Regions from separate parts of the Mesorhizobium sp. M0496 genome, predicted to be linked through region 1. Evidence: predicted binding sites of a transcription regulator. Region 1 holds the regulator's gene; each other region holds the start of a gene.
The links. The regulator LexA, encoded in region 1, represses DNA repair genes until DNA is damaged. The targets are predictions, from matches to a motif close to TGTTCNNNNTGTGTTCNG.
Positions count from the first base shown of each region.

Region 2: a site for LexA is predicted at 7,587-7,604, ahead of dinB (DNA polymerase IV). Genes of this name have one in related genera too.
Region 3: a site for LexA is predicted at 7,820-7,837, ahead of NKI73_RS18545 (ImuA family protein). Genes of this name have one in related genera too.

Region 1 is NZ_JAMYRC010000003.1:53,372-63,742, forward strand. It holds gene NKI73_RS05130 (AMP-binding protein) at 112-1,737, shown strand; gene kynA (tryptophan 2,3-dioxygenase) at 1,734-2,570, shown strand; gene kynU (kynureninase) at 2,654-3,901, shown strand; gene lexA (transcriptional repressor LexA) at 4,347-5,099, shown strand; gene NKI73_RS05150 (ComEC/Rec2 family competence protein) at 5,093-7,552, opposite strand; gene gltX (glutamate--tRNA ligase) at 7,655-9,079, shown strand; gene gltA (citrate synthase) at 9,264-10,371, shown strand, end outside.
Region 2 is NZ_JAMYRC010000038.1:47,479-57,849, reverse strand. It holds gene NKI73_RS26190 (ABC transporter substrate-binding protein) at 1-443, shown strand, start outside; gene NKI73_RS26185 (ATP-binding cassette domain-containing protein) at 534-1,355, shown strand; gene NKI73_RS26180 (sugar ABC transporter permease) at 1,352-2,611, shown strand; gene NKI73_RS26175 (SDR family oxidoreductase) at 2,634-3,362, shown strand; gene NKI73_RS26170 (FGGY-family carbohydrate kinase) at 3,519-5,120, shown strand; gene NKI73_RS26165 (cupin domain-containing protein) at 5,261-6,289, shown strand; gene dinB (DNA polymerase IV) at 6,308-7,555, opposite strand; gene NKI73_RS26155 (winged helix-turn-helix transcriptional regulator) at 7,878-8,294, opposite strand; gene NKI73_RS26150 (dihydrofolate reductase family protein) at 8,433-9,020, shown strand; gene NKI73_RS26145 (2OG-Fe(II) oxygenase) at 9,064-9,807, opposite strand; gene NKI73_RS26140 (methylated-DNA--[protein]-cysteine S-methyltransferase) at 9,804-10,358, opposite strand.
Region 3 is NZ_JAMYRC010000021.1:45,791-56,161, forward strand. It holds gene trxA (thioredoxin) at 1-510, shown strand, start outside; gene NKI73_RS18525 (LON peptidase substrate-binding domain-containing protein) at 714-1,385, shown strand; gene NKI73_RS18530 (Trm112 family protein) at 1,483-1,731, shown strand; gene NKI73_RS18535 (error-prone DNA polymerase) at 1,965-5,318, opposite strand; gene NKI73_RS18540 (DUF6504 family protein) at 5,315-6,793, opposite strand; gene NKI73_RS18545 (ImuA family protein) at 6,735-7,796, opposite strand; gene NKI73_RS18550 (metallopeptidase family protein) at 7,982-8,404, shown strand; gene NKI73_RS18555 (helix-turn-helix domain-containing protein) at 8,644-8,925, shown strand; gene NKI73_RS18560 (TetR/AcrR family transcriptional regulator) at 9,048-9,737, opposite strand; gene NKI73_RS18565 (hypothetical protein) at 9,908-10,371, shown strand, end outside.

The DNA.
Region 1 (10,371 bases):
TGAGCAAGGTGCGACTGGCAGAAGCCTCCTCGGGAAAAGTAGGACACCTTCTCCACCACACCGGCCAGACGCCTCGCGCACTGGCCAGGCAGCAGACGGGATAGCGGCGACATGCTTGGGCCTTCAGCGCATATCGACACATTCACACGCGATCACCTGCCGCCTCCGGAGCAATGGCCGGATTTCCTGCTCGACGGCTTTCACTATCCCGAACGTCTCAATGCCGGCGTCGAACTGACCGACAGGCTGGTCGAGAAGGGCCTCGGTGACCACACCGCGCTGATCGGCAATGGCCGCCGCCGCACCTACAAGGAACTGTCCGACTGGACGAACAGGCTGGCCCACGCGCTGGTCGAGAATTACGGCGTCAAGCCGGGCAACCGGGTGTTGATCCGCTCCGCCAACAACCCCGCCATGGTCGCCTGCTGGCTGGCCGCCACCAAGGTCGGCGCCGTGGTTGTCAACACCATGCCGATGCTGCGCGCCGGCGAGCTTGCCAAGATCGTCGACAAGGCGGAAATCACCGTCGCGCTCTGCGATACCAGGCTGATGGATGAGATGACCGCCTGCGTCAAGGGCAGCGCGTTCCTCAAACAGGTCATCGGCTTCGACGGCACCGCCAACCATGATGCCGAACTCGACCGTGCCGCTCTCGACAAGTCGGTTACCTTCACCGCCGTCGACACCGGCCGCGACGATGTCGCGCTTCTCGGCTTCACCTCGGGCACGACAGGCGTGCCGAAGGCGACGATGCATTTCCACCGTGATCTCCTGATCATCGCCGACGCCTACGCCCGCGAAATCCTCCAGGTAACGCCGGACGACATCTTCGTCGGCTCGCCGCCGCTGGCCTTCACCTTCGGCCTTGGCGGGCTCGCCATTTTCCCGCTGCGCTTCGGTGCCGCGGCGACGCTGCTGGAACAGGCGACGCCGCCCAACATGATCCACATCATCGAGACCTATAAGGCGACCGTCTCCTTCACCGCGCCGACCGCCTACCGCGCCATGCTGAAGGCCATGGATGAAGGGGCCGACCTGTCATCGCTGCGCGTCGCCGTTTCGGCCGGCGAGACCTTGCCCGCTCCGGTTTTCGAGGAGTGGACGCAAAAAACCGGCAAGCCGATTCTCGACGGCATCGGCGCCACCGAAATGCTGCACATCTTCATCTCCAACCGTTTTGGCGACATGAAGCCCGCGTCGACCGGCAAGCCGGTGGGCGGTTACGAGGCGCGCATCGTCGATGATGAGATGCGGGAGGTGCCGCGCGGCGCGACCGGCAGGCTGGCGGTGCGCGGGCCGACCGGCTGCCGCTACATGGCCGATGACAGGCAGAAGGAATACGTCCGCGACGGCTGGAACCTCACCGGCGACACTTTCACCCAGGACGAAGACGGCTTCTTTCATTTCGCCGCGCGCTCCGACGACATGATCGTCAGCGCCGGCTACAACATCGCCGGGCCTGAGGTCGAGGCGGCACTGCTGTCGCATCCGGACGTCGCCGAATGCGCGGTGATCGGCGCGGACGATGCCGGGCGCGGCCAGATCGTCGAGGCGCATGTCGTGCTGGTGCAGGGCGTCGCGCCTGACGCGTTGACCACCAAGCGCCTGCAGGACCATGTCAAGGCAACGATCGCACCCTATAAATACCCGCGATCGGTGAAATTCATCGCCGCCCTGCCCAAGACCCAGACCGGCAAGATCCAGCGCTTCCGGCTGCGCACGGAGAAAATCAATTGAGCGAGCCCTACGATCCGGCGTCCGAAGGCGCACAGATGTCGTTCAAGGAGCGCATGTCCTACAGCGACTATCTGCACCTGGAGAAAGTGCTGGAGGCCCAGACGCCGCTGTCGTCGGCGCATGACGAGATGCTGTTCATCATCCAGCACCAGACCTCTGAACTCTGGATGAAGCTCGCTCTGCACGAGATCGGCGCGGCGATCCGTTCCATCCGCGCCGATCGGCTCGAGCCGAGCTTCAAGATGCTGTCGCGCGTTGCCCGCATCTTCGAGCAGCTGAACAACGCCTGGGATGTGCTGCGGACGATGACGCCCAGCGAATACACCGAGTTCCGCGACGCGCTCGGCCAGTCTTCGGGTTTCCAGTCCTGGCAGTATCGTGCCATCGAATTCATGGCCGGCAACCGCAACCTCGCCATGCTCGGGCCGCACAAGCATCGGCCGGATCTCAGCGGGAAGCTGGAGGCAATCCTGGCCGAACCATCGCTCTACGACGAAGCGCTGCTGCTTTTGGCGCGCAACGGATTCGACATCGGTGCCGACGCCAGGCGCACGGACTGGCGTGAGACACGAACCGAGAATGAAGAGGTCCTGGTCGCCTGGCAGACCATCTACCGCGACCCGCAGCGCTACTGGATGTTCTACGAACTGGCCGAGAAGCTGGTCGACTTCGAGGATTATTTCCGCCGCTGGCGCTTCAACCACGTCACCACGGTCGAGCGCATCATCGGCCTGAAACGCGGCACCGGCGGCACGTCGGGTGCATCGTACCTCAAGAAGATGCTTGAGGTCGTGCTGTTTCCGGAGCTGTGGACGGTCCGCACCCGGCTCTGACATCATCGAAATGAGAACAGGCATACCGAGGGGACGCGCTTGTGGCGGAAAACCCTTCGCGAACAACCGAGGATTGACTGACCATGGGTGGAATTCCTGATCTCGCTGCGATCGAAGCGATGGATGCCACGGATCCGCTGCGCGCCATGCGCGATCGTTTCATTCTGCCGGAGGGGGTGATCTATCTCGACGGCAATTCTCTCGGGGCAGCGTCGCATGCCGTTTTCGGCGAGCTGCAGCAGGCGGCTACCAAGGAATGGGCCCAGGATCTCATCCGGGCCTGGAATACGGCCGGATGGTTCGAGATGCCGATCGAACTCGGCGATCAGCTTGGACGCCTGATCGGAGCCGCGGCCGGCCAGACCGTCGTCTGCGATACGACGTCGACCAACATCTACAAGGTGTTGCATGCGGCGATGGAGATGCGGCCCGGCCGGTTGGCCATCGTCGCCGAGGGCGACAGTTTTCCGACCGACCTGTACATCGCCGAAGGCGTGGCCTCGACCCGGGATGGCGCCTTGCTGCGTCTCGCGGGCGTCGACGCACCAACCATTGAAGAACTGATCGACGAAAGCGTCGCGGTGGTACTGGTCAACCACGTCAATTACAAATCGGGTGAACTGCGCGACATGGCGGCGCTGACGCGCAAGGCTCATGCGGCCGGAGCGCTGATCGTCTGGGATCTCTGCCACACCGCGGGCGCTCTGCCGGTCGAGCTCGACCGCGCAAATGCCGATTTCGCTGTCGGCTGCACCTACAAGTACCTCAACGGGGGGCCGGGCGCGCCGGCCTTCATCTATGCCGCCCAGCGCCACCATGGCGAGATCAGCCAGCCACTCAGCGGCTGGTGGGGGCATGCACGGCCCTTTGCCTTCGAACGGGGTTATGTGGCCGGCACCGGCATCCGCCGCTTTCTGTGCGGCACGCAGCCGGTCCTATCGATGCGGGCGCTCAAAGGTGCGCTTGCCATCTGGAACGACGTCGACATGGCGGAATTGCGAAAGAAAAGCGTCGCGCTGACCGAACTGTTCATCCAGCTCGTCGAAGCGAAGTGCGGCGCCTATGGTCTCACGCTGGAGAGCACCCGCGACGCGACCAGGCGCGGCAGCCAGGTGTCGTTCCTTCACGATCATGGCTATCAAATCATGCGGGCGCTGATCGAGCGGGGGGTGATCGGTGACTTCCGCGCGCCATCGACCATCCGTTTCGGCTTCACGCCACTCTATGTCGGCTACAAGGATGTGTGGCTGGCGGTTGAGGTGCTGGAAGACATTCTGCGCACGGGTGCATGGAAGGACCAGCGTTTCGCCGTCAAGGAGGCCGTTACCTGACGCAGCCGTCCCGACGACTGTTGTCGCGCCCTTGCCTATTGGCGGGATGACGGAGGGACGAATTTCCAGCGCACGAATCCGGTCGCCGCTGGTGGACAGCACTGGCATCACCAAATTAACCAAGGTTGGCATTTTGGCTTCGTTTCGTTCACGGCAGACGAATGCACAGAAGGCTGGGAATACCCCGTCGCGGATCCATGGGCAGCTCATGCCAAGCTTGGGCCAGGGATGGGCGGGCAGCCCATTAACCATAACAATTTCAATGCCGGCAAGCGCATTGTGACGGGATGCAGTCGTCGGCGAGGCCCGGCAGCGAGCTGCCAATAATTTCGATCCCCTTAATAAATTCATTAAACTTTAAACAGTTGCGGAACACAACTGGAACAGATAGTGTTTGTTCTGGGTTTGTTTTCTGATTCTGGTTTTAGGTACCCTGGGGGCCGCCATGCTGACACGCAAGCAACACGAACTGCTGATGTTCATCCATGAACGCCTGAAGGAAAGCGGCATTCCGCCATCCTTCGACGAGATGAAGGAGGCGCTCGACCTTGCCTCCAAATCCGGAATTCATCGGTTGATCACGGCTCTGGAAGAGCGCGGCTTCATTCGCCGACTGCCCAACCGGGCACGCGCGCTGGAAGTGCTGCGGTTGCCGGACTCGATCGCGCCCGGCCTCAACGCGGCGAAAAAGTTCTCGCCAAGCGTCATCCAGGGCAGTCTTGGTCAGACTAGTCTCGGTCAGGGCGGCGTTGGCCGACAGATCAAGCCGGCGTCTTCGCGGATGCCTTCGGCCGGCAATGACGACGACGTGGTCTCCGCCGTGTCGATCCCGGTGATGGGTCGTATCGCCGCCGGTGTGCCGATCGATGCCATCCAGCACCAGACGCATTCGATCTCGGTGCCGCCGGACATGATCATGGGCGGCGAGCACTATGCCCTGGAGGTCAAGGGTGACTCGATGATCGAGGCCGGCATCTTCGACGGCGATACCGTCATCATCCGCAATGCCGATACGGCCAGCCCCGGCGAGATCATCGTGGCGCTGGTGGATGAAGAGGAAGCGACGCTGAAGCGGTTCCGCCGCAAGGGCGCCTCGATTGCTCTCGAAGCCGCCAATCCGGCCTATGAAACCCGGATTTTCGGACCCGACAGGGTCAAGGTGCAAGGCAAGCTCGTCGGTTTGATCCGCCGCTACTGAGGCGGCTGCGGTTTAGCCGCTGGCTTCTCGGGTCTCTGGAAGGGCGGCAGTCCCCTCGCCTCACGCGAGAATTTGCGTTGTACATGCCAGGGCCGATATGGCCTGTCCACGGCGAAGCTGATTGTCGCTGGCGTGGTCGCCGATTGGCGATCGAAGAAGACGGCAGCACTGCCTTTGCGAGCCAGTTGCCGTTTGGTGATGACGAGAACCAGTGGGTTGTGACAGGCGTCATAGGCCGTCGCGTCATTGATGACGATCAGGTCGGCGAAACCACAGGCTTTCCAGGTGTCCTTTCGATCCTCGACATAGGCAATGAATGCACCGGACGGATGCCTGGCGAGACAAACGCCTGATGTGCAATAGAACGGCGCTCCCGGCGGCATTTCAGCGGCATCCCTGACGTCGAATTGGCCATCGCCTTCGTTGAACACCTCCGGCATGACGATGGTTTCGGATGTCAGCGCGCGTTTCCAGTTGTCGACGGTGAATTCGTTCGGGCGCGCGCGGCTGACGGCAAGTTCGCCACCGCCGATCGGCAACGCAACCAGCCTTGCGTCCTCCGAGATCAGCACGTCGGGTGTGCGCGTATCCGAGACGGTCAGCAGGCCGGCAAGCGCGAAGGGAAGAGCCGCGAGCCGCAGCCATGTCGTCGCCATCGTCGCGATGACCAGGGCAATCGCCACCAGCAGGACAGACTGCTGAGAAATCAGTCCGACCGCATCGACAGGCGAACGCTCGGAGATCCAGCCCGATATGGCGATCATCAGCGTAAGTCCCTTGCCCATCAGGTAGAGGGCCGGCCAGTCCAACCCAAACGGCATCAGCAACGCGCTGGCGACGGCCAGAAACATGACGACTGTCACGATGGGCATGATGGCCAGATTGGCGAACAGGCTGAGCGGCGACACACGCTGAAAATGCCAAATGGCAAACAGCGCCGTGGCGCCGCCGGCGATGATGGAAGTCATGGAAAGGCCGCCCGCCGCCAGCAGGAATTTTCGCGTCAGGAAACTGGGCAGCGATCGCTTTGGCGGCGGTGGTCTCGCCTTTCCTGCACGATGATCCGCCCAGCCGGCGTAGGCGCCGACGAGTGCGGCGGTCGCGGCGAAGGACATCTGGAAACTCGGGCCGACCACCTCGTGCGGCGACACCACAATGACGGCGATCGCCGAGATCGCCAGATTGCGCATCGTCAGCGCCGCTCGATCGAACAGCACTGCAATCAGCATCACCGCCAGCATGATGAAACTGCGCTCGGCGGCAACGACGACCCCGGAAATGATGAGATAGGCGGCGATCGAGAAAAGTGCGGCGGCGGCGGCGTATTTCTTGACCGGGCGACGCGCGGAAAAATCCGGAAACAGGGCGAAGGCGCCGCGCAGCAAACCCATGATGGTGCCGGCGACCAACGCCATGTGCAGTCCGGAAATAGAGATGATGTGGTAAATGCCGGTGCGCCGCATCGCTTCGTTGATTTCATCGGGGATGCCGGCGCGAACGCCGACGATCAGCGCCGCGGCGATCTCGCCTTCGGCGCCACCGACGCTGCCCCTGATGTGATCGGCAATGGCTTCACGGGCTTTTTCGATCCCCGAGGAAAGGCGGGCTGCCAGCGGCATATAGTCGTCGGTGACGACGAGTTTTGGATTGCCGAGAAAGAACCCGCTGCCGCCGATGCCGGCAAAATAGCTGTCGAAGGAGAAGTCGTAGCTGTCCGGCCGCACCGGCCCGGTCGGCGGCAACAGCCTGGCATATCCAGTGATCAGGGAGCCGGCGGTCATGTCCGCCGGGATCTTTCGTGTCGAAAGCCGCACCCTCTCCGGCGCATAGCGCAGTTTCGGCCTTGCAGTCGACGTCACGTCGATGGTCAGCCGGATGCGGCCGCTCTCCATCCGGTCGACCGAGACGATCCGGCCGGTCACCTGCGTCGAGATTTCCGAACCCAGCATCTGTGTGCCGGCGCGCCATGTCTCGACCTTTGCGGCGAGCAGCCCGAGCACACACAAAAGCGCCGCCATGAAGCACAAATGGGTTCTCGGCCAGGAACGCGAGATCAGCGCACAGAGCCCCGCCAAGATGACGACTGCGACAGGCTTTGCGAAGTCCGGCTCCGCCGCCAGCGAAAAATAGCCGATCGCTCCGCTCGCCAGGCAGACCGGCACCAGCAGGAAGGCCACGCCACGGTCGAGTTCCAGCCCTGCGGCCGCGGCCACGCTGTAGCGCAGGCGAGGCAGCGAAATCCGGCCGATTTGCCGGCGAACGCGTACGATCCTGCCGGTTTCGGCAGTTGGAACGGAGGCGGAGACATCCGCTTGAAGCGGCGCCTTGCCGGGATCCGGCATGAGGGGCGATGGCGTCGGCAGCGGAGTTGGCAGAGGCGCAAACAGGAATCGCTCGCTGACGCCAACGGCAGCGTCCTCGCCCTGATCCGAGCCCCAGCCTCGTCCAGCCATCGGGTCTGCCCCTTGCGCCCTCGACACCCTATGCTACATGAACGCCGGGCGCGCGAAAGTCCGCGCAACCGCACCCCGCTTCAGATGCTTTCCGAGAGTTCCATGTCCGACAAGGTCGTAACCCGTTTTGCCCCCTCGCCCACCGGCTACCTGCATATAGGCGGCGCGCGCACGGCGCTGTTCAACTGGCTGTACGCAAAGCACACGAGCGGCACGATGCTGCTGCGCATCGAGGACACCGACCGCGAACGCTCCAACGAAGCCGCGACCTCTGCCATCCTCGACGGGCTTTCCTGGCTCGGCCTCAGCTGGGACGGTGAGCCGGTGTCGCAGTTCGAGCGTGCGCCGCGCCATCGCGAGGTGGCCGAGGAGCTGGTGCGCATGGGCAAGGCCTATTATTGCTATGCCACGCCAGCCGAGCTGGAGGCGATGCGCGAGGCGGCCAGAGCCAAGGGACTGCCGCCACGCTATGATGGCCGCTGGCGTGACCGTGACCTCTCAGAAGCGCCTGCAGGCGCCAAGGGCGCCATCCGCATCAAGGCGCCGACCGAGGGGGAGACCATCGTCCATGACCGTGTCCAGGGCGAGGTGCGCTTTCCCAACAAGGATCTCGATGACTTCATCATCCTGCGTTCGGACGGCAACCCGACCTATATGCATGCCGTCGTCGTCGACGATCATGACATGGGCGTAACCCATATCATTCGCGGCGACGATCATCTGACCAACGCCGCCCGCCAGACGGTGATCTACAACGCCATGGGCTGGGACGTGCCGTCCATGTCGCATATCCCGCTGATTCACGGTGCCGATGGCGCCAAGCTGTCGAAACGGCACGGCGCGCTGGGCGTCGAGGCCTATCGTGCCATGGGTTATCTGCCCGAGGCGCTGCTGAACTACCTGGCGCGCCTCGGCTGGAGCCATGGCGACGACGAGATCATGTCGATCGAGGACATGATTTCCTGGTTCGATATCGGCGATGTCAACAAGGGCGCGGCCCGATTCGACTTCGCCAAGCTGGAGGCGATCAACGGCGCGCATATGCGCCGCATGAGCGACGCCGAACTGTTCGATATCTTCATCGCCACTCTGCCCTATCTCGAAGGCGGCCCGGCGATGGCGGCGCGCCTGAACGACAGCAACAAGGCGCAGTTGCTGGCGGCACTTCCGGGCCTGAAGGAGCGCGCCAAAACGCTGGTCGAACTCGTCGATGGCGCCGCCTTCCTGTTCGCCACGCGGCCACTGCCGATCGATGACAAGGCGGCCCTTGTGCTCAATGCCGATGCCCGCAATATCCTGCGCGGCGCTCACGAAGCTTTGAACGGGCTTACGAGCGACTGGACAGCGGCTGCAGCGGAGGCCGCGATCCGCGAGGTTGCCATGGCCGGCGGCCACAAGCTCGGCGCCGTGGCCCAGCCTTTGCGCGCCGCATTGACCGGCAAGAGCACCTCGCCGGGCGTGTTCGATGTGCTTGCCGTGCTCGGCCGCGAGGAAAGCCTGGCGCGCATAGCAGACCAAATCGATTAGGAGCAAACTGGCCCAAGAAGATTGGCATTGAAAGGCGGGTTTCGCAGTGCAACATTAGGCCTTGGCCCAATCTGGCACGCACCCTCCTGAAATGCGGTGGCGAATAAGCGCATTGCGGTGATTTCGACGTGTCGCTTTGCAGAATTTGCCTTTGCCGGCATGAGGAAACAAGAAGGAGTTTGCAATGACCGAAGCTGCGAAAAAACTGGATTTGGGCGGCAAGACCCAGGAGGCCACGGCAACGCTTGCATTCGCCGGCAAGACCCATGAATTCAAGATGCGAAGCGGTTCGGTCGGGCCTGATGTCATCGACATCGCCTCGCTCTACTCCACCACCGGCGCCTTCACCTACGATCCCGGCTTCACCTCGACGGCAAGCTGCGAGTCCGAAATCACCTTCATCGACGGCGACGCCGGAATCCTCTTGCACCGCGGCTATCCGATCGACCAGTTGGCCGAACACGGCGACTTCCTCGAGGTTTGCTATCTCCTGCTCTACGGTGAATTGCCGACCAAGGCCCAGAAGGACGATTTCGACTACCGCGTGACGCGCCACACCATGGTGCACGAACAGATGTCGCGCTTCTTCACCGGTTTCCGCCGCGATGCGCACCCAATGGCGGTGATGTGCGGCGTGGTCGGCGCTCTGTCGGCCTTCTATCACGACTCCACCGACATTTCCGACCCCTACCAGCGCATGGTTGCCTCCATGCGGCTGATCGCCAAGATGCCGACGATCGCGGCGATGGCCTACAAATACCACATCGGCCAGCCCTTCATTTACCCGAAGAACGAGCTGAATTTCGCCGCCAACTTCCTGCATATGTGCTTTGCCGTGCCGTGCGAGGAATACAAGATCAATCCGGTGCTGGCGCGCGCCATGGAGCGTATCTTCATCCTGCACGCCGATCACGAGCAGAACGCCTCGACCTCGACCGTTCGTCTCGCCGGCTCTTCGGGCGCCAACCCGTTCGCGTGCATCGCCGCCGGCATCGCTTGCCTGTGGGGGCCAGCCCATGGCGGCGCCAATGAAGCGGCGCTCAACATGCTGGGCGAGATTGGCCATGTCGACCACATCCCCGAGTTCATCGCGCGCGCCAAGGACAAGAACGACCCGTTCCGGTTGATGGGCTTTGGCCACCGCGTCTACAAGAACTACGATCCGCGCGCCAAGATCATGCAGAAGACGGCGCACGAGGTTCTGGGCGAACTCGGAATCAAGGACGATCCGCTGCTCGACATCGCCATGGAACTGGAAAAGATCGCGCTGACCGATCCCTATTTCATCGAGA
Region 2 (10,371 bases), on a different contig from region 1:
AGGCGCAGCAGTGGGCCGGCGGCCAGATCACCCGCTTCGGGCCGAAGATACTCGGCGTCGTCGCGGCCAATGACGGCACCGGTGGCGGCGCCATCGCGGCCTTCAAGGCGGCAGGCGTCGATCCGGTGCCGCCAGTGACCGGCAATGACGCGACGATCGCGGCACTGCAGCTGATCATCGCCGGCGACCAGTACAACACCATCTCCAAGCCGAGCGAGATCGTGGCGGCGGCCGCCGCCAACGTCGCCATCAAGCTGCTTTCGGGCGAGACGCCGAAGGCCGAGATGACGCTGTACGACACACCCTCGCAGCTGTTCACGCCGGCCGTGGTGACGCAGGAAAACCTGAAGGCCGAGATCATCGACAAGAAGATCAACACCGCGGCCGAACTCTGCGTCGATCGTTACGCGGAAGGCTGCAAGAAGCTGGGCATCGGGAACTGACCGCGACCCTTGCCCGCTCCGCTGTCTGGCCACCCGCGCGGTGGCCAGACAGCGCACTTCCTCGAACCGGTTTTTTGAAAGGTCGCTGGCATGATTGAAACCCCGGACGAACCGGTTCCGACAGGCGAGCTGGTGCTCAGCCTGCGCGGCATTTCGAAACATTTCGGCGCCGTCTCGGCGCTCACCGACATCGATCTCGACGTCCATGCCGGCGAGGTTGTGGCGCTGGTCGGCGACAATGGCGCCGGCAAGTCGACGCTGGTCAAGATCCTGGCCGGCGTGCATCAGCCGAGTTCGGGAAGCATCAGCTACCGCGGTAAGCAGGTGACGCTGGCCGACCCGAGTGCGGCGCTGACGCTCGGCATCGCCACCGTGTTTCAGGACCTGGCACTGTGCGAGAACCTCGACATCGTCGCCAACATTTTCCTCGGCCGCGAACTCAGTCCGCTACGGCTGGACGAGGTGGCGATGGAAGTGCGCGCCTGGACGCTGCTCAACGAGCTTTCGGCGCGTATCCCGAGTGTCCGCGAAGTGGTCGCGTCGCTGTCGGGCGGCCAGCGCCAGACGGTGGCGATCGCCCGCTCGCTGCTGCTCGAACCCAAGCTCATCCTGCTCGACGAACCGACGGCCGCCCTTGGCGTGGCGCAGACGGCGGAAGTGCTCAACCTGATCGAGCGTGTGCGCGACCGCGGCCTCGGCGTCGTGATCATCAGCCACAATATGGAAGACGTGCGCGCTGTCGCCGACCGCATCGTCGTGCTGCGGCTTGGCCGCAACAACGGCATCTTCTCCCCCGATGCCTCGAACCAGGAACTGGTCAGCGCCATCACCGGCGCGTCGAACAATTCGGTGTCGCGGCGCGCCGAGCGCAGACAGGCTAGGCAAGACCAAACCCAGGAGCCCCACGCATGAGCCGCGAAGCCGAACAGGCCGCCCCCGTGCCGCCGCAGCTCGACCGCGCCGACGTGCGCGTCAAGCACGAGGCCGGGGTCGGCGGCGCCATCCGCAGGTTCTTCGACCGGGTCCGCTCCGGCGATCTCGGCTCGTTGCCGGTCATCGTCGGGCTGGTCATCATCTGGACGGTGTTCGCCAGCATCAACCCGATCTTCCTGTCGAGCAGCAATTTGGTCAATCTGCTGTTCGATTGCTCGACCGTCGGCGTCATTGCGCTCGGCATCGTCTGCGTTTTGATGGTCGGCGAGATCGACCTTTCGGTCGGCTCGATCAGCGGCTTTGCCTCGGCGATGGTCGGCACGCTGTGGGTCAACCAGGGCTGGCCTGTGGCGCTCGCCATCCTCGCCGCTATCGCCGTCGGCGGCTTCATCGGTGCGCTCTATGCGCTGCTGTTCAACCGGCTCGGCATGCCGAGCTTCGTCTCGACGCTCGCCGGCTTGCTGGCGGTGCTTGGCATGCAGCTTTACATCCTCGGCTCGACCGGCTCGATCAACCTGCCTTACGGCTCGAACCTGGTGAATTTCGGCCAGCTGCTGATGATGCCGAAATTCGTGTCGTTCGGGCTGGCGGCGGTGCCCGGCATCGTCATGCTAGTCACCGGCCTGCGCACTGTTGCGCGCCGCCGAGCCGCCAATCTCTCGGCGCCGTCGACCGGCGGGCTCATCACGCGGGCGATCGTCATCACGGTCATTCTCGAACTCATCGTCTTCTATCTCAACCAGGCGCGCGGCATTCCGTGGATGTTCGGCCTGTTCGTCGGCCTTGTCATATCAATGCACTACGCGCTGACGCGGACGAAATGGGGCCGCTCGATGTCGGCGGTCGGCGGCAACCGCGAGGCGGCAAGGCGCGCCGGCATCAATGTGCGGCTGATCTATTCCAGCGCCTTCGTGCTGTGCTCGATGCTTGCGGCCTTCGGCGGCGTGCTGTCGGCGGCCCGCCTTGCCTCGGCCAGCCAGCAGGCCGGCACCGGCGACGTCAACCTCAACGCCATCGCGGCGGCCGTCATCGGCGGCACCAGCCTGTTCGGCGGCCGCGGCAGCGCCTATTCGGCACTGCTCGGTATCATCGTCATCCAGTCGATCGCCAGTGGCCTGACGCTGCTCGATCTATCCTCGTCGCTTCGGTACATGATCACCGGCGCCGTGCTTGCCATCGCAGTCATCGTCGACTCGCTGGCCCGCCGCTCGCGTGTTTCCCATGGCCGGGCCTGAACCCCTCAACAGGAAGCAAGACATGAGCGAAGAACTGTCCGGAAAAGTTGCCGCCGTCACCGGCGCGGCATCAGGCATCGGTCTCGAATGCGCCAGGCATATGCTGGCGGCCGGCGCCACCGTGGTGCTGGTCGACCGCGCCGAGGCGACGCTGAACAAACTGTGTGCCGAGCTTGGCCCCAAGGCGATCCCGCTGGTGATCGACCTGATGCAGCCGGCAAGCGTCGCCACCATGATGCCGCAGATCCTGGAGAAGGCCGGCCAGCTCGACATCTTCCATGCCAATGCCGGCGCCTATGTTGGCGGCGAGGTGGCAACCGGCGATCCCGACGCCTGGGACCGGATGCTGAACCTCAACATCAATGCCTGCTTCCGCTCGATCCAGGCGGTGCTGCCGCACATGATCGAACGCAAGACCGGCGACATCATCGTCACCAGTTCGATCGCCGGCCTGGTCCCGGTGGTGTGGGAGCCGATCTACACGGCCTCCAAGCACGCCGTGCAGGCCTTCGTCCATACCGTGCGTCGGCAGGTCGCCAAGCACGGCCTGCGCGTCGGCGCAGTAGCGCCGGGCCCAGTGGTGACGGCACTGGTCGACGACTGGCCGAAGGCCAAGCTCGAGGAAGAGCTCGCCGCAGGCGGCCTGATGCAGCCGCGCGAAGTGGCCGAGGCCGTCATGTTCATGCTGACCCGGCCGCGCAACGTGACGATCCGCGATCTGGTGATTCTGCCGCAGAGCAATGATTTGTGAGGCAGTAGGGAGTAGGGAATAGGCAGTAGGGGAAGCACAGTCTTACAGGCCCCGCTCAAAAACGCTTCGCGCGTCCTATCCCTACTAACTAATCTCCTACTGCCTACTGCCTACTGCCTATTCCCTATTCCCTATTCCCTGAACCGGAGGTTCCTCATGCCCCACTATCTCGGCATCGACGTCGGCACTGGCAGCGCGCGGGCCGGGGTGTTCGACCACACCGGAAACCTGCTCGCCTCGGCCAAGCAGGATATCGAGGTCTGGCGCGAGGCCGGCGATATTGTCGAGCAGTCGAGCGATGACATCTGGCGGGCGGTGTGCATCGTCGTCCGCGCGGCCGTCGCGCAATCAGGCATAGCGCCCGAGGCGATCGCCGGCATCGGCTTCGACGCCACCTGTTCGCTGGTGGTGCTGGGCGAGGGCGGCGTGCCGTTGCCGGTTGGCCCGTCCGGCAATGCCGACCGCAACATCATCGTCTGGATGGACCACCGCGCGGTCGAGCAGACACGCCGCATCAACCGCAGCGGCGAAGCGGTGCTGAACTATGTCGGCGGCGTCATCTCGCCGGAGATGGAAACGCCGAAACTCCTGTGGCTGGCCGAAAACCTGCCCGCCACCTTCAATGCCGCCTGGCAGTTCCTGGACCTCGCCGACTTCCTCACCTGGCGGGCCACAGGCAGCCTTGCGCGCTCGGTCTGCACGGTGACCTGCAAATGGACGTATCTGGCGCATGAGAGCCGCTGGGACGAGACCTATTTCCGCAAGATTGGCCTCGGCGCGCTTGCCGATGAGGGGTTCGCCCGCATCGGCACCGAGATCGTACCGGCAGGTGCCGCACTCGGCGGCGGATTGACCGCGCAAGCGGCGGCGGAGCTTGGCCTGCGCCACGGCACCGCGGTGGCGGCCGGGCTGATCGATGCGCATGCCGGCGGCGTCGGCACGGTCGGTGCGCGCGGCGCGTTCGGCAGCGTTCTGTCGCGCATGGCCTATGTCTTCGGCACCTCGGCCTGCACCATGTCGTCGACCGCCGAACCGGCCTTCGTCGATGGCGTCTGGGGTCCGTATTTCTCGGCCATGGTGCCGGGCCTGTGGCTGAACGAGGGTGGCCAATCTGCGGCGGGTGCGGCGATCGACCATCTGGTGCGCATGCACCCGGCGAGCGGCGATGCGACGGCGAGGGCGCAGGCCGACGGCCTCAGCCTCAGCGCCTGGCTGTCGCTGCAGGCGCAAAGCCGCAATGGGGCAGCGGCCACGCCGGCGCTGGTCGGCGGCATCCATGTCGTGCCGGAATTCATCGGCAACCGCGCGCCATTCGCCGATCCGGACGCACGCGCGCTGATCGCCGGGCTCGATCTCGACACCAGCCTCGACAGCCTGGTCGGGCTCTATGTCGCCGGTGTTTGCGGGCTCGGCTACGGCGCGCGCCAGATCGTGCGGGCCGAGCATGAGAAGGGCATCCCGGTGGACACCATCGTCGTCAGCGGCGGCGCCGGGCAAAGCCCGCTGGTGCGCCAGCTGCTGGCCGACACGACTGGCATGGTGGTGGTCGCGTCGACCTCGCCGGAGCCGGTGCTGCTCGGCTCGGCGATGCTGGGCGCTGTCGCCGCCGGAACCTACAAGGATGTCGCGACGGCCATGGCCGGCATGTCGGAACTCGGCGAGGTCTATCATCCCGACGCTACGCTGGCCGGCTGGCATGCCAAGCGCTTCGCCGCGTTCGAGCTGCTGCAGCAAGCCGGCAAGGCGATCAGGGGTTAAACGGGCAGCTTCTGTCCGGCTTTGTCAGGAGCCTGGCGAACACCGCTTGGCGATGATGCCTGAAGCTGGCAGCTTTGTACTGTCGTAGACCCTCCTGCGGCTTGCGATGAGAGCAGGGCGACAGGATCAGGAGGCCCCCAATGGCAGACGAGAAAGCGCCCGTGCCATTCGCATCGGATGAGGTACCGTGGACGGAATGGTCCGATGTGCCGCGCTTCGGCGTGCGCTATCGGCATTTGTCGCTGGCCGCCCTTGGCGAAAACTATCATGTCGGCGTGGCGATCGAGGAACTGCCGCCGGGCAAGCAGACCTCGCCGGCGCATTACCATATTCTCGAGGAAGAGCATGTCTTCATCCTCGAAGGGATGCCCACCGCTTATGTCGGCGACGTCGCCTATGCCATGAAGTCCGGCGACTATATCTGCTTTCCGGCGGGCGCGGCGGCGGGGCATTGCCTGATCAACACCAGCGACGCGCCGTGCCGCTACATCATCGTCGGCGAGCGCAACCCGAATGAAGTTGTCGTCTACACCGCCTCCAACAAGGTGCTGGTGCGCGCGCTAGGCAGCCGCGCGATCTTCGACCTCGCGGCAATCCGAACCTACTGGGACGGCGAGAACACCGGCCTTGCCGCCGGCGATCCGTTGCCGTCGGATGTGACGGCCGGTGTCACCAAGGCCCCGGTTGCGCCGATCCCGCCGATCGCTAGCGATGCTGTCGAGTGGAAGGTCGAAGGCGAAGGCCCGCGGTTCGGCGGCCGGTCCAGGCATCTGACCTATGCCGCTCTGGGCCGGTCCGATTATCACGTCGGCATGCTGATCGAGGCGCCGGCGTCCGGCATGCGCCTGGCGCCCCGGCACTACCACATGCTGGAAGAAGAGCACGCGCTGATCCTGGAAGGGCAGGTGACGCTGCTGCTTGGCGAGGAGCGCCACGAGATGAAAGCTGGCGACTATGTCTGCTTTCCCGCCGGCCGGCCGGTTGGCCATTCCTTCCTCAACAGCGGTAGCGGACAATGCCGCTATTTGATGATCGGCGAAAGAAATCCCAATGAAGTCTGCGTCTATCCCGATTCCAACAAGATGGCGGTGGACGCCTTGCGCCGGCGCGACGGTATTTTCGATATGGCGGCGGTGAGGCTTTACTGGGACGGTGAAGAGACGCAATAGCGCCTCGCTGTCTCCCGCTCACAATTGCTTCTCGGCCAGTTCCCTGAATTCATCCGGAACCGAGCGCGCCGCTTCCAGCGCCACCGTGCCGTAGCCGACCGCCTGTTTGCCGAAGCGTTCGCGGATCTTGTCGATGGCGCGGTCGGCGTCGAAGCGTGCCAGGCCTTTCCTGGTACCGGGCCTGCGTTTCTCATCGGCGAGGCCGAAGGGCAGTTCGAGCTGCAGCTCGAAGCTTTCCTCGAGATGCGAGACCGAGATCGCCAGCAGCGAGATCGTTTTGTCGTGCGGGTGGTCGGCGAGCACGCCGCGCACCAGGTCGCCGGCGATCTCGGCCAGCATCGTTGTCGCCGAGATCGGCTGTTCAAGCGTGATCGAGCGCGTAACGGCGCTCAGATCGGCAAAGCGCACGCGCACCGTCACCGTGCGGCCGGGACGTGACTTGGCGCGCAACCGGCTGGCTACGCGGTCGGCCAGATGCAGCAGAGTGGGCACGATGACCCGCGATACCGCCGGCTTCAGGCCGAGCGCCGATTGCGCGCCGGCCGAGTGCGCGCGGCGCTTCGTCTCCAGTTTTCGCGGGTCGCGGTTCCATGACAGGGCGGCGAGCTTTTCGCCGACGGCGGGACCCAGCAGCCGTGTCAGCGCGCCGCTGTGGGTCCTGGCCAGCTGGCCGATGGTCTCGACGCCGATTTCGGCCAGCCGCGCCCTGGTCGCCGGGCCGACGCCCCACATCAGCCCGACGGGCAGATCGTGCAGGAAAGCAAGCTCGCTGCCGGGCTCGACCACCACCAACCCGTCGGGCTTGGCCACCTGCGAGGCGATCTTGGCCAGATGCTTGGTGCGGGCGACGCCGATCGAGATCGGCAGGCCGAGTTCGGCGCGTACCCGGCGGCGGATGATCGTTGCGATCTCTTGTGGAGAGCCGAACAGATGCGTGCAGCCGGCGACATCGGCAAAGGCCTCGTCGATGGAGATGCGCTCGACCAGCGGGGTGAAATCGTCGAGCACTTTGATCGCAGCATCGCCCAGCCGCTGGTAGTGGCTGAAATTGCCGCCGACGAAGATCAGCTGCGGGCAGAGTTCGCGCGCCTTGCGCCCCGGCATGCCGCCGCGCACGCCGAAGGCGCGCGCCTCGTAGGAGGCGGCGAGCACCACGCCGCCGCCCACCGCGATCGGCTTGCCGCGCAGCGACGGGTCGAGCAATTGCTCGACGGAGGCATAGAAGGCGTCGAGATCGGCATGCAGGATGGTGGCTGTCGTTTCCATCCCGAAGGCACATCCGCAGTTGCTGATAGACGCGAACGAATAGAGAACAAAAGGGGGTGATTGTCAAGATGGACATGATCACGCCACCCAAAATCGCGGCGGCAGCGCTGCCCCTCACCTGCCTGCCGGCATCCTCTCCCCGTAAACGGGGCGAGGGACGCTGTCATCGACCGTTTCGCCAATTGGCGGCGTCGCAGGAAAGGGATCGGCGCCGCGACAGCTTCTTTCTCCCCGTTTACGGGGAGAAATGCCCGGCAGGGCAATGAGGGGCGGCACTCACCTTGCAGAAGAGAATAATGCTGCTCTCGGAATTCGCCACTGTCTAGACAATATGCTCCGCCCGCAGCGCCGCCTTCATGGCCTCCAGAGCGGGCTCGCCGCCCGCCGCCAGCTCTTCGGCGATCCGCGCCAGATGATCGTCGGCCTTGCGGTGTTTGCTGCCCCAGGCGCCGAGCGTCGCCAGTACGGGCAGCAGGTCGATGCCGGCCTCGGTCAGCCGGTAGACCGTCTTCAGCCCATGCGTCGGGTCGTCGCTGCGGGTGAGGATGCCTTCGTCCTGAAGGGTCTGCAGCCGCTCGGCCAGCGTGCGCGATGAGATGCCTTCGTCGGATTGCAGGAATTCGCGAAAGTGCCTTTTCCCGGCGAAGACCAGGTCGCGGATGATGAGCAGCGTCCAGCGGTCGCCGACGAGTTCGAGCGACAGGTTGATCGGGCAGCCGGATTTTTCGCGCGTCGACATCTATGGTTCCATTTTTAAATCACTTTCCTATTGACATCATTTTTGGCTTGGCGTCAATGGTTCCAAATGTAAACCAATGGCGAAGCCGTAGCGAACCATGGTTTCGCCCGCATCCGCACAAACCCGAGGAGAATGACGATGAGAAAATTGATCCTTCAGATGCAGATGTCGGTCGACGGCTTTGTCGGCGCCAATGAGGACCATGCCTGGCAGCTCTGGGAATGGGGTGACGAGAGCGCCTGGGACGACGAGCTGAAGCAGGACTTCAACGCCGTCTTCGCCGGCATCGACACCATCCTGCTCAGCCGCAAGATGGCGCAGGAGGGCTATCTAGCCCATTGGGGTAGTGCGGCGAAGAAATTTCCGCGCGATCCCTTCTATGCGTTCGCGCAGCGCGTCGTCGACGCCCGGAAGGTGGTGCTGAGCGACAAGCTCAAGCAATCCGCCTGGGAGCGCACGACAGTGGCCAGCGGCGACCTGCCGCGCGAAATCGGTGCGCTGAAGGCTGGCGAGGGCGGTGACATGGCCGTCTTCGGCGGTGCCGGTTTCGCCTCCTCGCTGATCGCGGCCGGGCTGGTCGACGAGTTCCAGCTGTTCATCAACCCGGCGGTGCTGGGCGCCGGACGCCGGATCTTCGACCAGGGCGGTTTCCAGACCCTGCGGCTGCTCGGCTCGAAGGCCTATGCCTGCGGCATGGTGGTCAACCGTTACGCACGGGCAAGGTGAGGCAGCCCTTCTCTAACAAGGAGAAGAGAGCGCCTCACAACACTCACTTTGCATCATGAAAAATGATGCCGACCGTGTGGCGCATGCCTGAGCGCAGGCGGCTGACGCCGTGGCGCAGATTGACGCGGTAATTGCCCTTGGTTCCCTGCACCGGCCGGTTGTGGACGGCGAAGACGACGGCGTCGCCCTGGCGCAGCGGCACCACCTCGACCCGGCTCTGCATGCGCGGCCGCTGTTCGGTCAGCACAAACTCGCCGCCGGTGAAATCCCGGTCCGGCTCGGAGAGCAGGATCGCCACCTGCAGCGGGAAGGCGAGGTCGCCATAGAGGTCCTGATGCAGGCAGTTGAAGTCGCCGGGCACATATTGCAGCAGCAGCGGCGTCGGCCGCGTCTGGCCTGCGGCATGGCATTGTTCGAGAAACGCCGCATGCGTAGCGGGGTAGCGCATGGCTTGCCCCATGCGCTCATTCCAGCGGTTGGCGACCTCGGCCAGCCTGGGATAGAGCGCGCTGCGCAGGCCGCCCAAGAGGTCGGGCAAGGGGTAGCGGAAGTAGCGGTACTCGCCCTTGCCGAAGCCGTGCCTAGCCATATGGATGTGGCTGCGGAAATGCCGTTCCTCGGGATAGAGGCCGGCGATCCGGCGGCACTCGTCAGGCGACAGCAGCTTTTCGATCACCGCACAGCCGAAGCCGTCGAGTTCGGCGGCTAGGGCCGGCCAGTCGTAACCGGCGACGCGTGTCTTGGCGGCTTCGACCACCGATGTGGCAACCTTGGCGTGGGCGTTCATATCGTAGCCTCCTTGTCGAGCAGGGCGCGCTTGCGCTCGACGCCCCAGCGATAGCCCGACAGCGTGCCGTCGGCGCGGACAACGCGGTGGCAGGGAATGCCGAGCGCGATCGCGTTGGCGGCACAGGCGGTCGCCACGGCGCGGGCGCCATTCGGTTGGCCGAGGCGGCCTGCCAGTGCGGTGTAGGTGATGGTGGCGCCGCACGGGATAGCGCGCAACGCGGCCCAGACCTGTTGCTGGAATGGCGTGCCGTGGCGCATGTCAAGCGCCAGGTCGAGGCCGGTGGCAGGCGCTTCGATGAAGCGCGCTATTGCCGCGAGATCATCGCGCAAGGCGGGCCCGTCTTCGATCCGCATCTTGCCGGGGAAGCAATGGCCAAGGTCCTGCTCCAGGGCGTCGGAATCCGAGCCGATCAGGATGGCGCAGACGCCGATATCGCTGCGCGCCACCAGGATGTTGCCGATTGCGGATTGCCCGATTGCGTAGGTTATGGTGTCGAGGGCGGCATGGACGGTCGCCGGTGCGGCCATTTGAGTTTGCATGAGGTTCATTGCGTTCACTCCT
Region 3 (10,371 bases), on a different contig from region 1:
CTGACCGCGGCTGCGGAAGCGCGCGACGCCGGCGACATGCAGACCGCTGCCGACATCTATGATGCCATCCTGGCGCAGGCGCCGGAGACCGTCGAGGCGATCGGCGGCCTGGGCGAGCTGCTGTTCGAGGCTGGCGACGTGCAAGGCGCCGAGGCACTTTTGGCAACGGCGCCGGAAGCCAAGAAGGATGCGCCGCCGCTGGCCGCCCTGCGTGCCAAGATGGCGGTTGCCGCGCAAGCGGCGGCCCTTGGCAATCCGGCCGAGTTCGAGCGCCGCCTGGCGGAGAATCCCGCGGATCATCAGGCGCGTTTCGATCTGGCCATGATTCAGAACGCCAACGGTGACCGCACCGCGGCGGCCGACAATCTGCTGGCCATCATCAAGGCCGACCGGACCTGGAACGAGGACGGCGCCAGGACGCAATTGCTGCAACTGTTCGAGGCCTGGGGCATGACCGACGAGGCGACGCTTGCGGCGCGGCGCAAATTGTCGGCGCTGCTGTTTTCCTGACCTTGCGGTTGTTTTGCCGCACGGGCTTGGCGTCGGCGATCACCGCGCCAGATTAAAGCATATCGCCCAGAAGTGTTCCCGGTTTTGGGAGAACGATATGCGTTAAAACAAAGAGATAGAGCGATTCAGCGTTTTCGTGAAACGGTGGACGCCCTAGGGCGGGGAATTGACGCGCTCCTTGATGGCGCGATCGGAGGAATGAGGTGCAAGCGGGAAACGCGCATTACCGGCTCGCCAAGCATTTGCCGTCGACGATCCCGATCTTTCCGCTCGAGGGTGCGCTTTTGCTGCCGGGAGGCCGTATGCCGCTCAACATCTTCGAGCCGCGCTACCTGCAGATGGTGGACGAGGCCATCACCGGCTCGCGGCTCATCGGCGTCATCCAGCCCAGTCTCGACGGCGCCTTGCGCGACGACGGCGAGCCGGAACTCTGCAATGTCGGCTGCGCCGGGCGCATCATCGCCTTTTCCGAGACCGGCGACGGCCGCTATCTGATTTCGCTGCAAGGCGTGTGCCGGTTCCGCATTACCCGCGAACTGACGGTCAAGACGCCGTTTCGGCAGGCCAAGCTGGCGCCCTTCCTCGCCGATCTCGATGAGGATCAGGCGGCCAACGAGATCGACCGGCCATCGCTGCTCAAGGCATTTCGCGCCTATCTGCAGGCCAACGACCTGGAGGCCGACTGGGAAAGCGTCAGCCGGGCGGAAAATGCCATGCTGGTCAATGCGCTGTCGATGATGGCGCCCTACGGGCCAGCCGAGAAACAGGCGCTGCTCGAAGCGGCCGACCTGAAGACGCGGGCCGAAACGCTGATTGCCATCACCGAAATGGCGCTGGCGCGCGAGAATGAGGATTTTGGGTCGAGTCTGCAGTAAGATGTGCCGATATTCAGGTGAGGGCCGGCTGCAAATGGCCCGGCCTGAGCTGAATCTCAACACATCTTAGGCCCGCAACTGGCTGGAAGAGAATCTTATGGCGGCGGTTGGACGTGACGGGAAGAAGGTCAATGTCGACCCCAAGCTGCTGGAACTGCTGGCCTGCCCGCTGACCAAGGGGCCGCTGACATGGGATCCGGAGCGCGGTGAGCTGGTCTCGCGGGTCGCCAAGCTCGCTTATCCGGTGCGCGACGGTATCCCGATCATGCTGCCCTCGGAAGCGCGGACGCTGTCCGTGGAGGATGTGCTGGCCCCGCCGCCGCCTCGCCTGAGCGGGCCTTCGTGAATTCGAGCGCGCTGGGGCGCAGAAATTGCCGTGGCTAGCGGGACAGCACCCCCCTCTGGCCTGCCGGCCATCTCCCCCGCAAGGGGGGAGATTGGATGTCGCATCGGCCTTCACCAATCTCCAACGTCTGAAGGCTGGCGGCACGCACGAACTGCCAATCTCCCCCCTTGCGGGGGAGATGGCCGGCAGGCCAGAGGGGGGTGCTGTCCCGCTGACATCGAAGTTTTTTGCCACTACTGAAAATTGCGCCCCTTGGGCATGACTTGTTCCGCCTCTCCCGATAATGCCGCGAGATCCTGTCGGATCGGTGCGCTCCGGATTGTGGATCGACTGTCGCGATCCGGACTTTTGGCAGTGCGTTCCTGAGGAGCGGCGACCGCCGATCCAGCCTCGCTGACTTTCTCCAGAAGCACGGTCAGCCAAGGCGTCAGGTCCTCGACCTTTTCTGCAACGATGTGGACCACACCCGATTCCGACTGCAATTTCCCGGTGACCCGAACGAACCGAGCGCCCATGACGATCGGCCGGTAACGGTCGAAGGTTCTTTGCCAGAAAATGACGTTGGCCACCGCCTTGTCGTCTTCCAGCGTCAGGAAGGTCGCGTTGCCCTTGCCGGGGCGCTGCCGTACCAGCACAAGCCCGGCGACGGAGACCCGTCTGCCGTCGCGCACGTTGGGAAGGTTCGCATTGGGCGTGACGCCGGCGCGGTCGAGCCGCTCGCGCAGGAAGGCGACCGGATGCGCCTTCAGCGACAGGCCGAGCGAGCGGTAGTCGTGGATGACATGCTCGCCGAGCGGCATTTTCGGTAGCTTCGTCTCGGGCTCCAGCTCGCGCAGGCGGAGCGCCGGTTGGTCGAACAGCGGCAGCCTTTCGGCGGCGCTCTTGCCGTCGAGCGCGCGCACCGCCCACAAGGCTTCGCGACGATCAAGACCAAGCGAACGGAAGGCATCGGCTTGCGCCAGCCTCTCGATCTCGTCGACATCGAGACCGGAGCGCAGCCAGACGTCCCTGACGGACATATAGCCGTCGCCGCGCCGGTCGACGAACAGATCCATGCGCTCCTTGGACAGGCCCTTGATCTGCCTGAAGCCGAGCCGCAGTGCATGATCCGTCTCGATGACGCCGCGCATCTCGGCATGGCGCGCGAGGATGCGGGCCGGATCGAAAGGCGCTTTCTCCAGCGTGCAGTCCCAGACCGAGAAATTGACGTCGACGTCGCGAATGTCGACGCCATGGTCGCGCGCGTCGCGCACCAGCTGGGCCGGCTGGTAAAATCCCATCGGCTGCGAATTCAGGATCGCGGCGCAGAACACGTCGGGATAGAAGGTCTTGAACCAGCAGGAGGCATAGACCAGCAGCGCGAAGGAGGCGGCGTGGCTTTCGGGAAAGCCGTATTCGCCAAAGCCCTCGATCTGCTTGAAGCAGCGCTCGGCGAAGTCCTTGGTGTATCCCTTGCCAACCATGCCGTCGATCATACGCCGGCGATAATTGCCGATCGTGCCGGTGCGTTTGAAGGTGGCCATGGCGCGGCGCAGTTCATCGGCCTCGCCCGGCCGGAAACCGCCGGCGACGATGGCGATTTTCATCGCCTGTTCCTGGAACAGCGGTACGCCCAGCGTCTTGCCGAGAATCTCCTTCAATTCCGCCTTCTGATACTCGGCCTTCTCCTTGCCCTGTCGACGGCGCAGATAGGGGTGGACCATGTCGCCCTGGATCGGGCCCGGCCGGACGATCGCCACCTCGATGACGAGGTCGTAGAATTCGCGTGGCCGGAGACGCGGCAGCATCGACATCTGGGCGCGGGATTCAATCTGGAAGACGCCGAGCGTGTCGGCGCGGCAGATCATGTCGTAGACATTTCTATCCTCGGGCGGCAACGTGGCCAGCACATAGGGCCGGCCATATTTATCCCGTGCATTGGGATAGTGCTCCTCCAGCAAGGTGAAGGCGCGTTTCAGGCAGGTCAGCATGCCAAGCGCCAGCACGTCCACTTTCAGGATCTTCACCGCGTCGAGATCGTCCTTGTCCCATTCGACCATCTTGCGCTCGTCCATCGCCGTCTTGACGATGGGCACGATCTCGTCGAGCCGGTCCCTGGTGATGACGAAGCCGCCGACATGCTGCGACAGGTGGCGGGGAAAACCCATGATCTCGTTGGCGCGTTCCAATACATGCTGCGACACCGGATCGGTGCGGTCGAGGCCGCCGGCGCGAGCTTCCTTCTCGCCGAGTTCCGAGGTCGACCAGCCCCAGATCGAACCGGACAATGACCCCCTGACATCCTCCGACAGGCCCATTGCCTTGGAGACTTCGCGCAGCGCCGAACGGCCGCGGTAGCTGATGACGGCGGCGGCCAGTGCGGTGCGCTTGGTGCTGTACTTCGTATAGATGTACTGCATCACCTCTTCGCGTCGCTCATGCTCGAAATCGACATCGATATCCGGCGGCTCGTTCCTCTCCTCGGAGATGAAGCGCTCGAAAAGCGTGTCGATCCTGTCCGGCCCGACTTCGGTGATGCCGATGCAGAAGCAGACGATCGAATTGGCGGCCGAGCCGCGCCCCTGGCAGAGAATGTCCTGGCTGCGGGCAAACTTGACGATGTCGTAGACGGTCAGGAAATAGCGGGCGTAGTTGAGGCGCTCGATCAGAGCGAGCTCTTCCGCGATGCGCTTGGTCACCGAAGCGGGCACACCTGCGGGATAACGCTCGGCAGCCCCCTCTCGCGCCAGCCTTTCCAGCTCGGCCTGCGGCCCGAGACCCGATTCCGTCGGCTCGTCGGGGTAATTGTACTGGAGGTCGCTCAACGAAAAAGTCAGCTCCTGCGCAAACCGCAAGGTCTCGGCCAGCGCCTGCGGATGCCTGCGGAACAGGCGCGCCATCTCCATTGGCGGCTTCAGATGGCGCTCGGCATTGGCGGCCAGTTGCAGCCCGACCTCGGCGACGGGTGTGTTGAGGCGGATCGCGGTCAGCACGTCCTGCAGCGGGCGCCGTTCGGCCGTGTGGTAGAGAACGTCGTTGGTCGCCATCAGCGGGATGCCGGCACTCTCGGCAAACGCCGCCACCTGCTCGATCCGGAAACGGTCATTGCCGGCATAGTCAGGCGAAACGCCAAGCCGCAGGTTCCGACCGAAACGATGCTTGAGGTCTCGAAGCAAGGCGAGACTGTTTTGCGCCCCCGCCGACAGATCGGGCAGGGCCGCCAGCGACAGGAGGTCGCCCCATTCGAGCAGGTCGTCGCGCTGGAGAAGGGTGGCGCCTTTTTCGTTCTCCTCGCGCAGATTGGCCTGGGTCAGCATGCGGCACAGATGCCCCCAGCCCTTGCGATCCCTGGGATAGGCGAGAATGTCCGGCGTACCGTCGCCGAAAACCAGCCGGCAGCCTGGATGGTAGGAAAGCTTTTCCACCTTGGCCTGCTGCCAGGCACGCACCACGCCGGCCACCGTGTTGCGGTCGGCAAGCCCGATCGCGGAGAAGCCGAGAAGCTTGGCGGCGACCACCAGCTCCTCCGGCTTGGAGGCGCCGCGCAGGAAGGAGAAATTCGACTGGATGCCGAACTCGGCATAGGGGATGACGGTCAGCGCGTTCATGCGAAGACACCATGCAGGAACCAGCGCGGCGGCACCTGCGAGGCGCCGCCGTAAAGGCCTTGCCTATAGAGCCAGTAGCGGCGTCCGTCGGCATCCTCGATACGGAAATAGTCGCGCGTCGATGCCGCCTCGTCGCTCGGCGCCTCGCGCCACCATTCCGCCGCGATGCGTTCCGGCCCCTCGGCCCGCGTCACCCGGTAGAGTGCGCGGCGCCAGCGGAAGTTCAGCGGCGGTCCTTCCGGCATTTCGGTGGCCGGCACGTCGATGGGTTCGGGCGAGCGGAACAGCCGGATCGGCCGTTCCGGCGGAAAGATAGTCATCGGCGCTTGCAGCCTGTCCGGCCTTTTCGGCGGCGTGGTCCGGCGCGGGGCTTCAGTGAAGGGGATCGTGGCGACGGCGCGCTCCGGCAGATGGCTCTCGACGGCAACCGGTTGCAGGACCGCGCTTTCGCCGAGCCGGGCACGGATGCGGTCGGCGAACAGCGCGATATCGGCGCCGTCGTCTATCACCTCGCCGGCAAGATCGGCCTGCTGCATGTCGAAAGCGGCTGATGTCAGCACCGAGAGCCGCACCAGATCGAAGCCGTAGCCGGCATCGATATCCTGTTCGAGCGCAGCCAGTCGCTCATGGAACAATTTCTGGATCAGTCGGGGTTCGCGCAGCGGCCGCGAGGTGCCGAGAGCGATGCGGCTAACGGCGCCATCGACCCGGAAGAGCAGCAGCGCCAGTGTCCTGGCGCCCTCGCCGCGACGCTCGAGATCGGTCTTCAAGGTCGCCGCCAGCATGCCAACCAGCCGTTCGATGTCCTCGGTCAAGGTGACGGGCTCGGCCAGATGGCGTTCGACCGAAAGCGGCGCGACGGGAAGGCGCGGCGACACCGCCTCGTCGAGGCGGCCAAGCGCCTGGTCGAGGCGCAGGAGCAGCAGGGCGCCGAAGCGGCGGGCGAGCGGCGCGCGCGGTGCCGCCATGACGGCGCCCGCCGTGCGCAGGCCGACGCTTTCCAGGCTGGCGCGGGTTGCCGGCTCGATGCGCAGTGCGGCCAGCGGCAGGGGTGCCAGCAGCGCTTCCTCCTCGCCGCCATCGACGATGCGGTCACCGGCAAACCGTGCCGCTGCCCAGGCTGCTCCCGGTGTCGCGGCAAGCCCGGCGCGGACGTCGAAACCCTGATGGAAAAAGCGCGACAGGATGTCGTCGAGCATGGCGCGTTCGCCGCCGAACAGGTGGGTGCAGCCGGTGACGTCGAGAAACAGGCCGTCTGCCCCGTCCAGCGCCACCAGCGGTGTGTAGCGGTCGCACCAGTCGGCAAGACCTTCGAGCAGACGCCGGTCGGCCTCCGGATCGGCCTCGACGATGTCGATCGACGGATGCATGGCGCGCGCATCGGCAATGCCCATGTCGCGCTTCAGGTGCAATGCTTCAGCCCGCTCGTCGAGGGCCGAGATGCGCTGCGCGTTGCGGTCGCGATGGCTGATCACGAGCGGTGGGTGAGATGGCGGCAGGTGATCCGACGGCCGGGAACGCCAGGACCGCCCCAGACGCTGCCGCAGGATCCTTTCCACGGCCAGATAGGGAAACCACAGGGACAGGATTCTTTGCCCGCTCTCTTTCCTCGCCCCTTCCTTCGTCGCTCGTTCTTTCGTCGAATGCGCGTTCATCGGGGTTCCACTCCAGTGTGAATTGTCCAGGCAAGGCCGTGCGGCTCTTGCCGATGGTGAGGGTGAAGGCCGGGTGGCCGATCGAGCCGGCGAGCGGCCCGGCGATGGTGTCGCGCGGTACCGCCGGCGCCGACGAGACGATGAGCCGGACGGGGGCCGCCGTCGGCTCGGGCTCGGCCGCCTGCCGCAGCAGGAACACCGGCCGGCCTGCACCTTGAGCCCGCGCATGCAGCCGGCGCGTCGCGGTCAGGTCCAGCCGCCGCGGATTGCCGCGAATTTCCAAGATGACGGCGGCGAGTGCCGTCATCCGGGCAGCCTCCTCGGCGACCCACAGCGCATCGACAAGTCGGGGCGCCTCGGAAAACAGCAATTGTTCCGGCTGGATGCCGAACGAGGCATGAAGCCCCCTGGCGTAGGGAAAGCCGGCTTCGCGGAAGATTTCCGTGGTGCCGATCCACAGCACCGGCAGCTCTGGCGTCCGCTTGAGGATCAGGCTGGTGAGCGACAGAGCGAAGCCGGCGACAGCCCCGGCATCGCGGGTTTGCGTGCCATGGATTTCGCTCAAGGCTGCCTTCGGCAGGCCGCCGCTCAAAGCGGCATCGAGCCGCCCGACGCCGATGGGCAGGTACGCATCCGGCAAAGCCGCGGCAACGCCACGGCGGACGATTGTGAGATCGGTATTGGGCGTGACACCCGTGCTGGCGTCAGCATCAGGGGTCGCTGCGGCCGGCGCCTGCAGGCGCTCCGGCAGCGTTCCCTCGATTTTCGCGATCTGGCGGCGCAGGGCAAAAACAGTTTCCCGCGCCACGGCGGTCATCGCCATGACGGTCAGCTTCCACTCACAATTGTTCCTGTTATGTTCTTATAGATTCCAGAGAGCCTCCCAAGAGTCAAGCTGAGTCATGGGGAATTTATTCCTGTCGTGTGGGTTTGTCCGAGGCGTGCGGCCGCCAGTCATTTGCCGAGTCCTGCGCGAAAGCCTATATGCCCGGGATCAAAGGACAAAGCATGGCTCGCATCTACAAGACCCGCACCTGGCACGACGAACTCTCGCCCTCGATGGACGAAATGGAGTTCCTGGCGCTGGAGGCCTATGCCCATCTGCCGGAGGATTTTCGCAAGCTGACCGGCGAGATCGTCATCCAGATCGCCGAGTTCCCGACCGACGAGATCATGGACGATCTGTCGCTGGAAACGCCCTTCGACCTGCTCGGCCTGTTCGAAGGACGCGGCATCGCCGAGCGCTGGAATCCGCAGACCGGCGAAGGCCCGAACCGCATCACGCTCTACCGCCGCGCCATCCTCGACTACTGGTCCGAGAACGAGGAAACGCTGGGCGACATCGTCACCCACGTGCTGATCCACGAGATCGGCCACCATTTTGGCCTGTCGGACGATGATATGGAGAAGATCGAAGAGGCGGCGGAGTAGCCCCACACCTTCGTCATCCTAGGGCGGAGCAAGGAGCGGAGCGACGCAGCGCAGACCCTAGGATCCATGCCGTGATGTTGGTACAGTGCTCCGTCGGTGCAGGACTGAAAGCTTACCATCCGGTTCGGCGAGAATCCTGATCCGCTATGCCCCTCGGCGGAGGTAACGGCATGGATCCTAGGGTCTCCGCAGTCGCTTTGCGACTGCTACGCCCTAGGATGACGAAGGGAGGCGTGACGATGGAACGTCAGAGCTTTGAAAACGTGTGGGACGCGCTGGAAGATACTCCGGCCGAGGCCGCCAATATGACTATGCGCTCCAACTTGCTGATCGCGATTGAACAGCGGGTGCGGAGCTGGAACGTTACCCAGGCCGAAGCAGCCAACCGGCTCGGAATCACCCGGCCACGCCTTAGCGACCTCCTGCGGGGCAGGATCGCGAATTTCAGTCTGGACACGTTGATCAACCTTGCCGCACAGGCCGGACTTACAGTGCGTCTTGATATCGCCGAGGCTGCCTGATCAGTGGTGGGGTTTGCAGTGCTATAGTCAGCGAGCATTGAGCCACTTGCCGCAGGTAGGCATGTTCCACCCCGCCCATTGGTTGGCCACCGCATCAACGAAAAGGACGTCATTGTCCATTCCTATCGAGTCGGTCCAGAACTCAGCGGCGGCAAGGGCCTCTGAGGTTTCGCTTCAGACAGGTTGGTCATCCGGCTGATGAAAAGATGCAGCGCCTTGCGCAGGGCGAGCGATGGCGGCTCGGACGGATGCCACTGCGCAAAATGACCATCGACCACCATTCGTGCCAAGCCATAGACAAATGCACGAGCGGCAAGAACCAGATGATCGAAGTCCGTATTATTCGCGGCCAACCGACCCTGTTGTTGCGCCTGGGTCAGCAGGTCGATCATTTTTCGGCGAATGGCTTCATTCTGACCCCGAAGACTGTCCGAGGCGTCGAAATCAATCAGCGTTCGGGAACTAATGACCTGGAAATGCGTGGGATTGGCAATCGCCCATTCCAGATAGCCTTGTCCGATTGCTTCGAAGGCCACGATGGGATCCGCGCTGTCGACTTCTGAAAGTGCATTGGCGACGGCCTCTGTCAGCCGGCTCATGGCCTGTTCGGCGACCGCGGTCAGTAGCGCCGTTTTCGATTGAAAATGCCGGAAAGGCGCGCCGGGGGAAACGCCGGCCCGCTTTGCGGCTTCACGCACGCTCACATTGTCGGGGCCGCCTTCCTCGACAAGTCGAATTGCAGCATCGATCAACGTGTCCCGCAAATTGCCATGGTGGTAGCTGGTGCGGCGAGGCGTCTTGGCTTCTGCCATCTCTTTCCCTTTGTTCCGTAGAACTGCTTCACGCGTCCATAGCATGATTCCGCAATTTATGTAATCACCGTTTACAACCCCGGCAGGAGAATGTAAGCGGTGATTACGAATGGGATCGGAACAGGCCTGCGGTCTTCGCGGCTGCCGTTTTTCCAGATGAGGAGACGAACATGCTCGCCACAACCGCCGAACCCTGCCGTCCGCAATCGCTCATTTCGCTTCACGGTTCAGCTGAAGAACCTCAGCACAAGGAGAATTCCACGGCTGTCCAGTCGAGCGCGGCTGTGCCCAGCGCTACGCTTTATCGGCTTGCCGCCGTCGCCGGGGTGGGGAGCGCGCTTATTCTTCTTGTCAACGCGGCCAAACGCAGCGCGCTCATCGCGACCACCGATCTGACGCAACTTCTTGCGCCAATCGCCGAGATATTGGCGCTTGGTCTTGTCGTAGGCCTGTTTCTTGCGTTTGGCCGGCGCGCGGGCCTGTTCGGCACGATCGGGTTTGTCATCAACTTCGTTGCATTGGCAAGTTTGGTCGGTGTGGAAGTGGTGATCAATCTCGTATTTTCGAAGCTTCCGTTGACGACCATCATCGAGCTGCGCGCCGGTCCTCTCGGACTGGCTCTGGTCCTCAGTTC